2 regions of the Streptomyces agglomeratus genome follow, and region 2 is predicted to be linked to the other one. Evidence: riboswitches for the same ligand, from Rfam matches in the RefSeq annotation. Region 2 holds a riboswitch; the other holds the start of a gene.
What was found. A riboswitch is a leader RNA that binds a small molecule or an ion and turns the genes downstream of it on or off. The one in region 2 is predicted to bind S-adenosylmethionine.

Region 1 (4,408 bases), 1.3 Mb from region 2:
GCCAGTCCTGTTACGGGATGATCTGGCCATGATCAATTGGCGGGAAGCGGCCCGGGGACCCGTGGTGACGTACGGCGCGATCGGCCTCTGCTGTCTGATCTTCGTCATCGGCCCCCTGTCCGGACTCAATCCGGTCTACGGCACGGGCGACTTCCTCCTCGCCGCGCAGAGCGGATACTTCGAGCGCTGGGGCGTGATCCCGGACGAGCTGCTGAGCGGCGACCCGTCCCTGCTCACGACCCCGCTCACCGCCCTGTTCGTACACGGCAGCTGGCTTCACCTGCTGGGCAACATGCTCTTCCTGTTCGTCTTCGGCGCGATGGCCGAGGAGCGCATGGGCCGCGTCCAGTTCGCCCTGTTCTACGTGGGCTGCGGGTACCTCGCACTAGTCACCTACGCCGTGGTCCACGCCGACTCGGAGCAGACGCTGGTGGGGGCTTCGGGCGCGATCTCGGCGGTGCTGGGCGCCTTCCTCTACCTCTTCCCCAGGGCGCGGGTCACGAGCCTGTTCCCCTTCCTCTTCTTCCTCCCGCTGCGCTTCCCCGCCTGGCTCGTCCTGATCTTCTGGTTCGCCCTCCAGTGGGTGGCGGCGCAGCGCGCGGGACCGGGCCCGGGGGTGGCCTATCTCGCGCACGTGGCGGGGTTCTGCGCGGGCTTCCTCTACGCCTGGGGGCGTAGTCGGCGTACGGATAGAGTGAGGTCATCAGCGCCGGCCACCGAGGGAGAAAGCCAACCGTGATCACCGCGATCGTGCTCATCAAGACCAGCGTGGACCGGATCCCCGAGATCGCCGAGTCGATCGCCGCGCTGGACAGCGTCAGCGAGGTCTTCTCGGTCACCGGTACGTACGACCTGATCGCCATGGTGCGGGTGGCCAGGCACGACGATCTGGCCGATGTCATCCCCGGCCGGATCAGCAAGATCCCCGGCGTCGAGGGCACCGACACCCATGTCGCGTTCCGTACGTACTCGCAGCACGACCTGGAAGCGGCCTTCGCGATCGGCCTCGACGCGTAGCAGCCGCCGACGCGGGCGCCCGGCCGCGGCGGCGGGCTTCTCACCGATGCGACCGGGCGGGAGCCCGCGGACGGTCCTGCCGCGGGCCGGGAGCTGTCAGACCGCCGGGACGCAGCGGCCTTCCTCGGTGCGGTAGTTCCACTTCGCGCCGTCCCGGACGAGCTCCCCGACCGCGCCGATGAACCGCTCGACGTGCTCGTCGGGCGTACCGGCGCCGAAGCTCACGCGGATCGCGTTCAGCGAGCGCTCGCCCGGCTCGGCCTCCGGCGCGCCGCACTCGCCCGGGTCCTGCGGGTCGCTGCCGAGCAGCGTGCGGACCAGCGGGTGGGCGCAGAACAGGCCGTCCCGTACGCCGATCCCGTACTCGGCGGACAGCGCGGCGGCGAAGTGCGAGCTGTTCCAGCCGTCGACGACGAAGGAGATGACGCCGACGCGCGGGGCGTCGTCACCGAAGAGGGAGAGCACCCGCACGGCGTCGACGTCGGCCAGGCCCTCCAGCACCTTCGTCACGAGCCGCTGCTCGCGCTCCACGAGCGAGTCGAAGCCGGCCTCCGTCAGGGCCTTGCAGGCGGAGGCGATGGAGTACACGCCGATGACGTTGGGCGAACCGGCCTCGTGCCGGGCGGCCGTGGTGTGCCACTCGACGTCCACGCCGCCGTCGGCGCGGCGGGCCACCTTGCGGGAGGCGCCGCCGCCGGCGAGGTACGGCTCGGCGCTCTGGAGCCAGTCGGCGCGGCCCGCGAGCACGCCCGAGCCGAACGGGGCGTACAGCTTGTGCCCGGAGAAGGCGACCCAGTCGACGTCCAGCTCGGCGATGTCCAGCGGGTGGTGGGGCGCGAGCTGCGCGGCGTCGAGCACGATGCGCGCGCCGTGGGCGTGGGCGGCCGCGGCGAGTTCCTTCACGGGCCACAGCTCACCGGTGACGTTCGACGCGCCGGTGACGCACACCAGGGCCGGGCCGTAGGGGTCGCGGGCGGCCAGCGCGCGCTCCAGGGTCTCGACGGCCTGGGCCGGAGTCCGGGGCGCGTTCAGGAAGTTGACCCGCGCGTCGCGCCAGGGCAGGAGCGAGGCGTGGTGCTCGGTCTCGAAGACGAACACCTGGCAGTCGGCGGGCAGGGCCGCCGCCAGCAGGTTCAGCGAGTCGGTCGTGGAGCGGGTGAAGACGACCTGGTCGCTGTCGCGGCAGCCGAGGAACTCGGCGACGGTGGCACGGCTGTTCTCGAACAGGTCCGTCGACAGCTGCGAGAGGTATCCGGCGCCGCGGTGCACGCTGCCGTAGTACGGGGCGTACGCCGCCACGTCGTCCCACACACGCTGGAGGGCCGGGGCGCTGGCGGCGTAGTCGAGGGCGGCGTAGGTGACCTCACCGCCGGTCACGAGCGGCACGCGGACATCCCGCCCGAGAACGGGCAGCGGAGTACAAAGCGACTGGTCGGCGGCAGCGGTGGAGACAGACATGGCGAACTCCCGAAGAAGGCAGGCGAATTCCTCGCGCCGGCGGGTACGCGGCAGCGCTGGAGGAGAAAAGAAAGAGGGGTGTGCGAAGAAGGGGCGACAGGCCCTATCGCATTCGCTTGCTCACAAGAGGCTCCCTGAGAACCAGGACCCCAAGTCTTCGAGGGGTCCGCGCTTGCCGTGGACCTTTCTGTCCACGACCTGGTCTTCACCCGGGGCACCCCGCCACGGACGGAGGGTTGCCGGACAGCAAGCCGGGGCCAAAACGCTGTCACTCATGACCTGCCAAGCATCCTGCCACACGATCAAGAAGACGCAAGGCGCAGTCCAGACTCTGGACCACGCCTCGCGTCACACTCACCCGCCGCTCAGCTGTTGCTGGCCGCCACCCAGCGCTCGAGGGCGGCACGCGCCGCGCCCGAGTCGATCGACTCGGCCGCCTTGGCGATCCCGGCCGCGAGCTGCTCCTCCAGGGACGCGCCGGACGGGTCCAGGGCGACCAGCGCCGCCGCCGTGTTCAGCAGCACCGCGTCCCGCACCGGCCCGGTCTCGCCGGCCAGGAGCCGCCGGGCGACATCCGCGTTGTACGACGCGTCCGCGCCGCGCAGCGCTTCGACGGGCACGATCTCCAGGCCCACGTCACGCGGGTCGAAGGCATGCTCCGTGACCGCTCCGTCCCGTACGGCCCACACCCGCGAGGTCGCCGTCGTCGTCAGCTCGTCGAGGCCGTCGTCGCCGCGGAAGACCAGCGCGGAATTCCCCCGTTCGGCGAGCACACCCGCCACGATGGGGGCCATCCGGGCGTCCGCGACACCGACCGCCTGCGCCTTCACCCGCGCCGGGTTCGTCAGCGGGCCGAGGATGTTGAACGTCGTCTGCGCGCCCAGTTCCTTGCGTGCCTTCGCGGCGTACCGCAGAGCGGGGTGGAACTTCACCGCGAAGCAGAAGGTGATGCCGGCTTCCTCCGCCACCTCGGCGACACGCCGGGGCGTCAGCTCCAGGTTGACGCCCAGCTTCTCCAGGACGTCCGAGGCGCCGCTCGCGGACGAGGCGGCCCGGTTGCCGTGCTTGACGACTTTGGCGCCGGTTCCGGCGACGACGATCGCGGACATCGTGGAGATGTTGACCGTCTTGGCCAGGTCACCGCCCGTGCCGACGATGTCGACCGTACGGCCGGGCACCTCGATGGTGTTGGCGTGCGCGTACATGGCCCGGACGAGGCCGGTGACCTCGCCGACCGTCTCGCCCTTGGCGCGCAAAGCGACGGCGAAGCCGGCGATCTGGGCGTCGGTCGCCTCGCCGCTCATGATCTGGTCCATGGCCCAGGCCGTGTCGTCGGCGGAGAGGTCCTTGCCGCGCAGCAGGGCGTTCAGGACACCCGGCCAGGAGCCGGCCGCCACGCTGTCGCCGCCAACCGGGGTCACCACGTTCATGGTCCGCTCCAGGGTCCACAGCCAGTAAGGATGGTTCCACCCTATCCAGCCGGGCGGACAGCGAAGAGCCCCGTCCGGCGAATGGACGGGGCTCCTGCTGTGGCGACCTTGTCAGGCCGGAGATCAGAGATCAGTGGTGGCCGTGGCCGCTGGTGATCTCCTTGTACTCGTCGGCGGTCGGCTTGGGGATCTGGTTCCCCTCGCCGTAGTAGCCCTTGCTCAGCTTGGCCCTGAGCTTCTGGCCGCGCGTCACCTTGCGCTCGACACCGTTCTCGTCGACCGACGGACCGATCTCGGCCGGCGCGTACTGCTCGTGTGCCGTGAGGCTGTGCAGCTGCTCCTGGTTGAGCGGCTCGTGGACCTCGACGAACTCACCGTGCGGCAGGCGCTTGATGATGCCGGACTCGCGTCCGTGCAGCACCTTGTCCTTGTCGCGACGCTGAAGGCCGAGGCAGATGCGCCGGGTGATGATGAACGCCAGGACCGGTCCCACGAAGTAGGAG
Region 2 (4,408 bases):
ACGCCACCCGGTCCGCGCCGAGCAGTCCCCGCAGGAGCTGCCGGGCGATGTCGTCGGGCAGCAGGCGGAAGTAGTCCACCGGCGCCCACGGGGTGTGCGTGAAGTGGCCGATCCGCAGGTCGGGGCGCAGCTCGCGCAGCATGCCCGGCACCAGGCACAGGTGGTAGTCCTGCACCAGCACCGCCGCCCCGGGAGCGGCCTCCGACGCCAGCGCGTCGGCGAAGGCGCGGTTGTACGTCTCGTACGCCGCCCACTGCCGCCGGAACTCCGTGTCGAAGACCGGCTCCAGAGGCGTCTGGTAGAGCATGTGGTGGACGAACCACAGCACCGAGTTCGCGATGCCGTTGTACGCGTCCGCGTGCACCCCGGCGTCGATGTCGAGCATCCGGACGCCCGCCGTGCCCTCCCCGCGCCGTACCGCTTCCCGGTCGCCGTCGCCGAGTGCCGCGCACACCCACAGCGAGGCGGTCTCCTCGCCGGCCCGCCCGATCGCCGACAGCCCCGAGACCAGACCGCCCCCGCCCCGCTTGGCGGCGAGCGTGCCGTCCTCCAGGAGCGTGTACGAAACCGGGCCGCGGTTGGATGCGACGAGGACCTGTGCGGCGTGCTCGGAGACCGTGGAGACCATGTGGCGAAACCTAGCCCGTACTGGAAGCCCTCAAACGTGCGTACGGACGTGCCATGGGCCACCCCCGATCCGTGGCCCCGGTTACGCCGCCCGCCGCGCCGCGTACTCGGCGATCTCACGCATCGGCGGCCGCTCCTCCGTGTCCACCGCGTACGTCTTCGGTACGAACCCGCACCCGTCCACGCCCCGCTCGAACTGGGTCAGCGCCGGCCGCACCAGGGCGCCGCGCGAGAGCCGGAGGTGGGCCGTCCGGTAGATGGTGGCGGCCATCCGCCCGAGCGCCTGCCCGTCCTGGTGACGGTGCTTGCGTACGCCCACGTCCACCTGGGCCAGCGCGTCCAGGCCGACCGTGTGCAGCGAGTCCACGAGCAGGCCCAGCTCCACTCCGTAACCGACCGGGAAGGGCAGCCGCTCCAGGAGGGACCGCCGTACGGCGTACTCGCCGCCCAGCGGCTGTACGAACCCGGCCAGCTGCGGCCAGTGCAGATTGAGCAGCGGGCGTGCCACCAATTCGGTGACGCGGCCTCCCTGACCAGTGGCTTCGCCCAGCGGCCGGTCATACATCGCCTTGACGAAATGCACGTCGGGTTCGGTCAGCAGCGGCCCGACGATGCCCGACACGAACGAGGCGGAGAAGTCCTTCAGATCCGAGTCGATGAAGCACACGATGTCGCCGCTGGTCACGAGCAGTGACCGCCACAGCACCTCGCCCTTGCCGGGCAGGGCGGGTATGCGGGGCAGTACGGCGTCCCGGTGGACGACCCGGGCTCCCGCCGCCGTCGCCACCTGGGCCGTACGGTCCTTCGAGCCCGAGTCCAGGACGACGAGCTCGTCCACGAGGGGCACGGCCTCCACCAGCTCGTGGCGTATCGCCGCCACGATGTCGCCGACCGTCTCCTCCTCGTCGAGGGCGGGCAGGACGACGCTGACGGTGAGGCCGCGCCCGGCCTTGGCCGCGACCAGCCGGTCCAGCGGCCGGTCGGCCGTGGACCAGGACCTCAGGTTCAGCCAGCGCTCCACCTCTTCCAGCACGGGCCTCTCCCTCGTCGGTGAGCCGCTTCCCGGCTCTCCAAGTGATCCATCTCGCGGTGCGGACGACTGGTTCAACCGTCCGGGGGTTCGGTTACAGTCTTGAACAACGCGGACGACCCTCGCATCTCGGGGGGTGCCGCGGAACAAACGCGCCGGGCCCAGACCCGGCGCCATAGCGCTCATCCAGAGGGACAGAGGGAACGGCCCGTTGAAGTCCCGGCAACCAGTCCGCCGACCGCGAGGTAACGGTGGGGACGGTGCCAATTCCGTCTCACGGCGAAACGCGCCGTGGGGAAGATGAGGAGAAAGGGCCTCGCACCATGGCTGTGCAGTCTGTTGAAGTTGATGCAAGCACCACGAATCCCCTGCCCGTAGACCTGGGCCCCGCCACCGCGCTTTCCTGCCGCGAGTGCGGAGAGCGATTCGAACTCGGCCCGATCTTCGCCTGTTCCTCCTGTTTCGGTCCTCTTGAGGTCGCCTACGACCTCCCGCTCGGCGACGCCGATGCGCTGCGCAAGCAGATCGAGGCCGGACCGGACAACATCTGGCGGTACGCGCCGCTGCTGCCCGTGCCCGCCGACGTGGCCTCGAAGCCGAGCCTGAACCCGGGCTTCACCAAGCTGGTCAAGGCCGACAACCTGGCCCGTGAGCTGGGCGTCACCGGTGGTCTGTACGTCAAGGACGACTCCGGCAACCCGACGCACTCCTTCAAGGACCGTGTCGTCGCGATCGCCGTCGAGGCCGCACGCGCGTTCGGCTTCACCACGCTTTCCTGCTCCTCCACCGGCAACCTCGCCGGCGCGGTCGGTGCCGCCGCCGCGCGGGCCGGTTTCCGCTCGTGCGTGTTCATCCCGCACGACCTGGAGCAGGGCAAGGTCGTCATGGCTTCGGTCTACGGCGGTGACCTCGTCGGCATCGAGGGCAACTACGACGACGTGAACCGCTTCTGCTCGGAGCTGATCGGGGACCCGCTGGGCGAGGGATGGGGCTTCGTCAACGTCAACCTGCGCCCGTACTACGGCGAGGGCTCCAAGACCCTGGCGTACGAGATCTGCGAGCAGCTCGGCTGGGAGATCCCGGACCAGCTCGTCATCCCGATCGCCTCGGGCTCGCAGCTCACGAAGATCGACAAGGGGCTGAAGGAGCTCATCGCCCTGGGTCTGGTCGAGGACAAGCCGTACAAGATCTTCGGCGCCCAGGCGGAGGGCTGCTCGCCGGTGTCGGCGGCCTTCAAGGCCGGGCACGACGTCGTACGGCCGCAGAAGCCGAACACGATCGCCAAGTCCCTCGCGATCGGCAACCCGGCCGACGGCCCGTACGTCCTGGACATCGCCCGCCGTACGGGTGGCGCGGTCGAGGACGTCAACGACGAGCAGGTCGTGGAGTCGATCAAGCTGCTGGCCGAGACGGAGGGCATCTTCGCGGAGACCGCGGGCGGCGTGACCGTCGGCGTGACGAAGAAGCTCATCGAGGCCGGGCTGCTCGACCCCTCCCTGACCACCGTCGTGCTCAACACGGGCGACGGCCTGAAGACCCTTGAGGCGGTGGCCCCGACCACGGGTCAGTCCGCCGTCATCCGCCCCAACCTGGACTCTTTCCGAGAGGCTGGCCTCGCATGAGCGTCAACGTCCGCATTCCGACGATTCTCCGTACGTACACGGACGGCAAGGCCGAGGTCGCGGCCGAGGGCGCGACCCTCGCCGAGGTCATCGCCGACCTGGAGAAGAACCACGCGGGCATCGCGGCCCGTGTCCTGGACGACCAGGGCAAGCTGCGGCGCTTCGTCAACGTGTACGTGAACGACGACGACGTGCGCTTCGAGCAGGGCCTGGAGACGGCCACGCCCGACGGCGCCGGCGTCTCGATCATCCCGGCCGTCGCCGGAGGCTGACCCGCCTCGCACCACCCCGTGTTACGCCGATTGCCCCCTCCGCGATGAAAGCGGAGGGGGCAATTCTGCATGGTTGAGCGCGGTACAGTTGGGGAAGCCCCCTCCTCTGCCTGTGCCCGGCGCATATGAGAATGCGTCCCCGCGCGACAAGAAGCAGCCAAAGTGCCGGACCTAATTGCCGCTCATGTGTGCTTTGTCCGGCCCGACTTGCCCTGGAAATCGGGGAATTACTCTCTTTCGCGTGTTCCGCCATGCCCAGATTTCTCGTCCGATTGACCTGTTGCAGAGGGCAGTTGGGCGGATACATTCAGCCGCGGTCGACGCGTTCCGGCGCACGCCCTCTCCTGTCGGAGGGTGGAGGAGTCTGACCCAGGACCCGCGAAGTGCGGTCCTGTGCAAGGGCCAGAAATAGGGGAGTTAAGCCATGGCTCAGGGCACCGTCAAGTGGTTCAACGCGGAGAAGGGGTACGGCTTCATCGCGGTCGACGGTGGTGCGGATGTTTTCGTCCACTACAGCGCGATCCAGATGGACGGGTACCGCACCCTTGAAGAAGGTCAGCGAGTCGAGTTCGAGATCTCGCAGGGCCAGAAGGGTCCGCAGGCGGACATGGTCAAGCTCGCCGTCTGATCCCGGCGCGATCGGCCACCGACGCACTCACGCATGAAGGGCCTGTACCCCACACCGGGTACAGGCCCTTCACGCGTGCCGCGTTCCGTTCGGACGCCTGTCCACATCCGAGGGGGACGCTTGCACTCGAAGGGGTCGAGTGCTAATCATTGGCGTTAGCACTGTTAGCACTCTCCCAGTGAGAGTGACAGAAGGACCGGGCCGGTGAGGCCCGCAGGCCGGGTGGGAC

Region 1: linked by a shared signal. The riboswitch ahead of AS594_RS24950 (aminotransferase class V-fold PLP-dependent enzyme) and the one ahead of thrC (threonine synthase) in region 2 are both predicted to bind S-adenosylmethionine.

Annotation. Positions count from the first base shown of each region.
Region 1 covers NZ_MEHJ01000001.1:5,721,625-5,726,032, reverse strand. Annotated here, with positions in the region: gene AS594_RS24960 (rhomboid family intramembrane serine protease) at 29-739, shown strand; gene AS594_RS24955 (Lrp/AsnC family transcriptional regulator) at 736-1,017, shown strand; gene AS594_RS24950 (aminotransferase class V-fold PLP-dependent enzyme) at 1,114-2,475, opposite strand; SAM riboswitch class IV at 2,639-2,755, opposite strand; gene trpD (anthranilate phosphoribosyltransferase) at 2,841-3,905, opposite strand; gene qcrB (cytochrome bc1 complex cytochrome b subunit) at 4,036-4,408, opposite strand, start outside.
Region 2 covers NZ_MEHJ01000001.1:4,402,412-4,406,819, forward strand. Annotated here, with positions in the region: gene AS594_RS19200 (alpha,alpha-trehalose-phosphate synthase (UDP-forming)) at 1-628, opposite strand, end outside; gene AS594_RS19205 (glucosyl-3-phosphoglycerate synthase) at 710-1,660, opposite strand; SAM riboswitch class I at 1,837-1,964, shown strand; gene thrC (threonine synthase) at 1,981-3,279, shown strand; gene AS594_RS19215 (MoaD/ThiS family protein) at 3,276-3,551, shown strand; gene AS594_RS19220 (cold-shock protein) at 3,976-4,179, shown strand.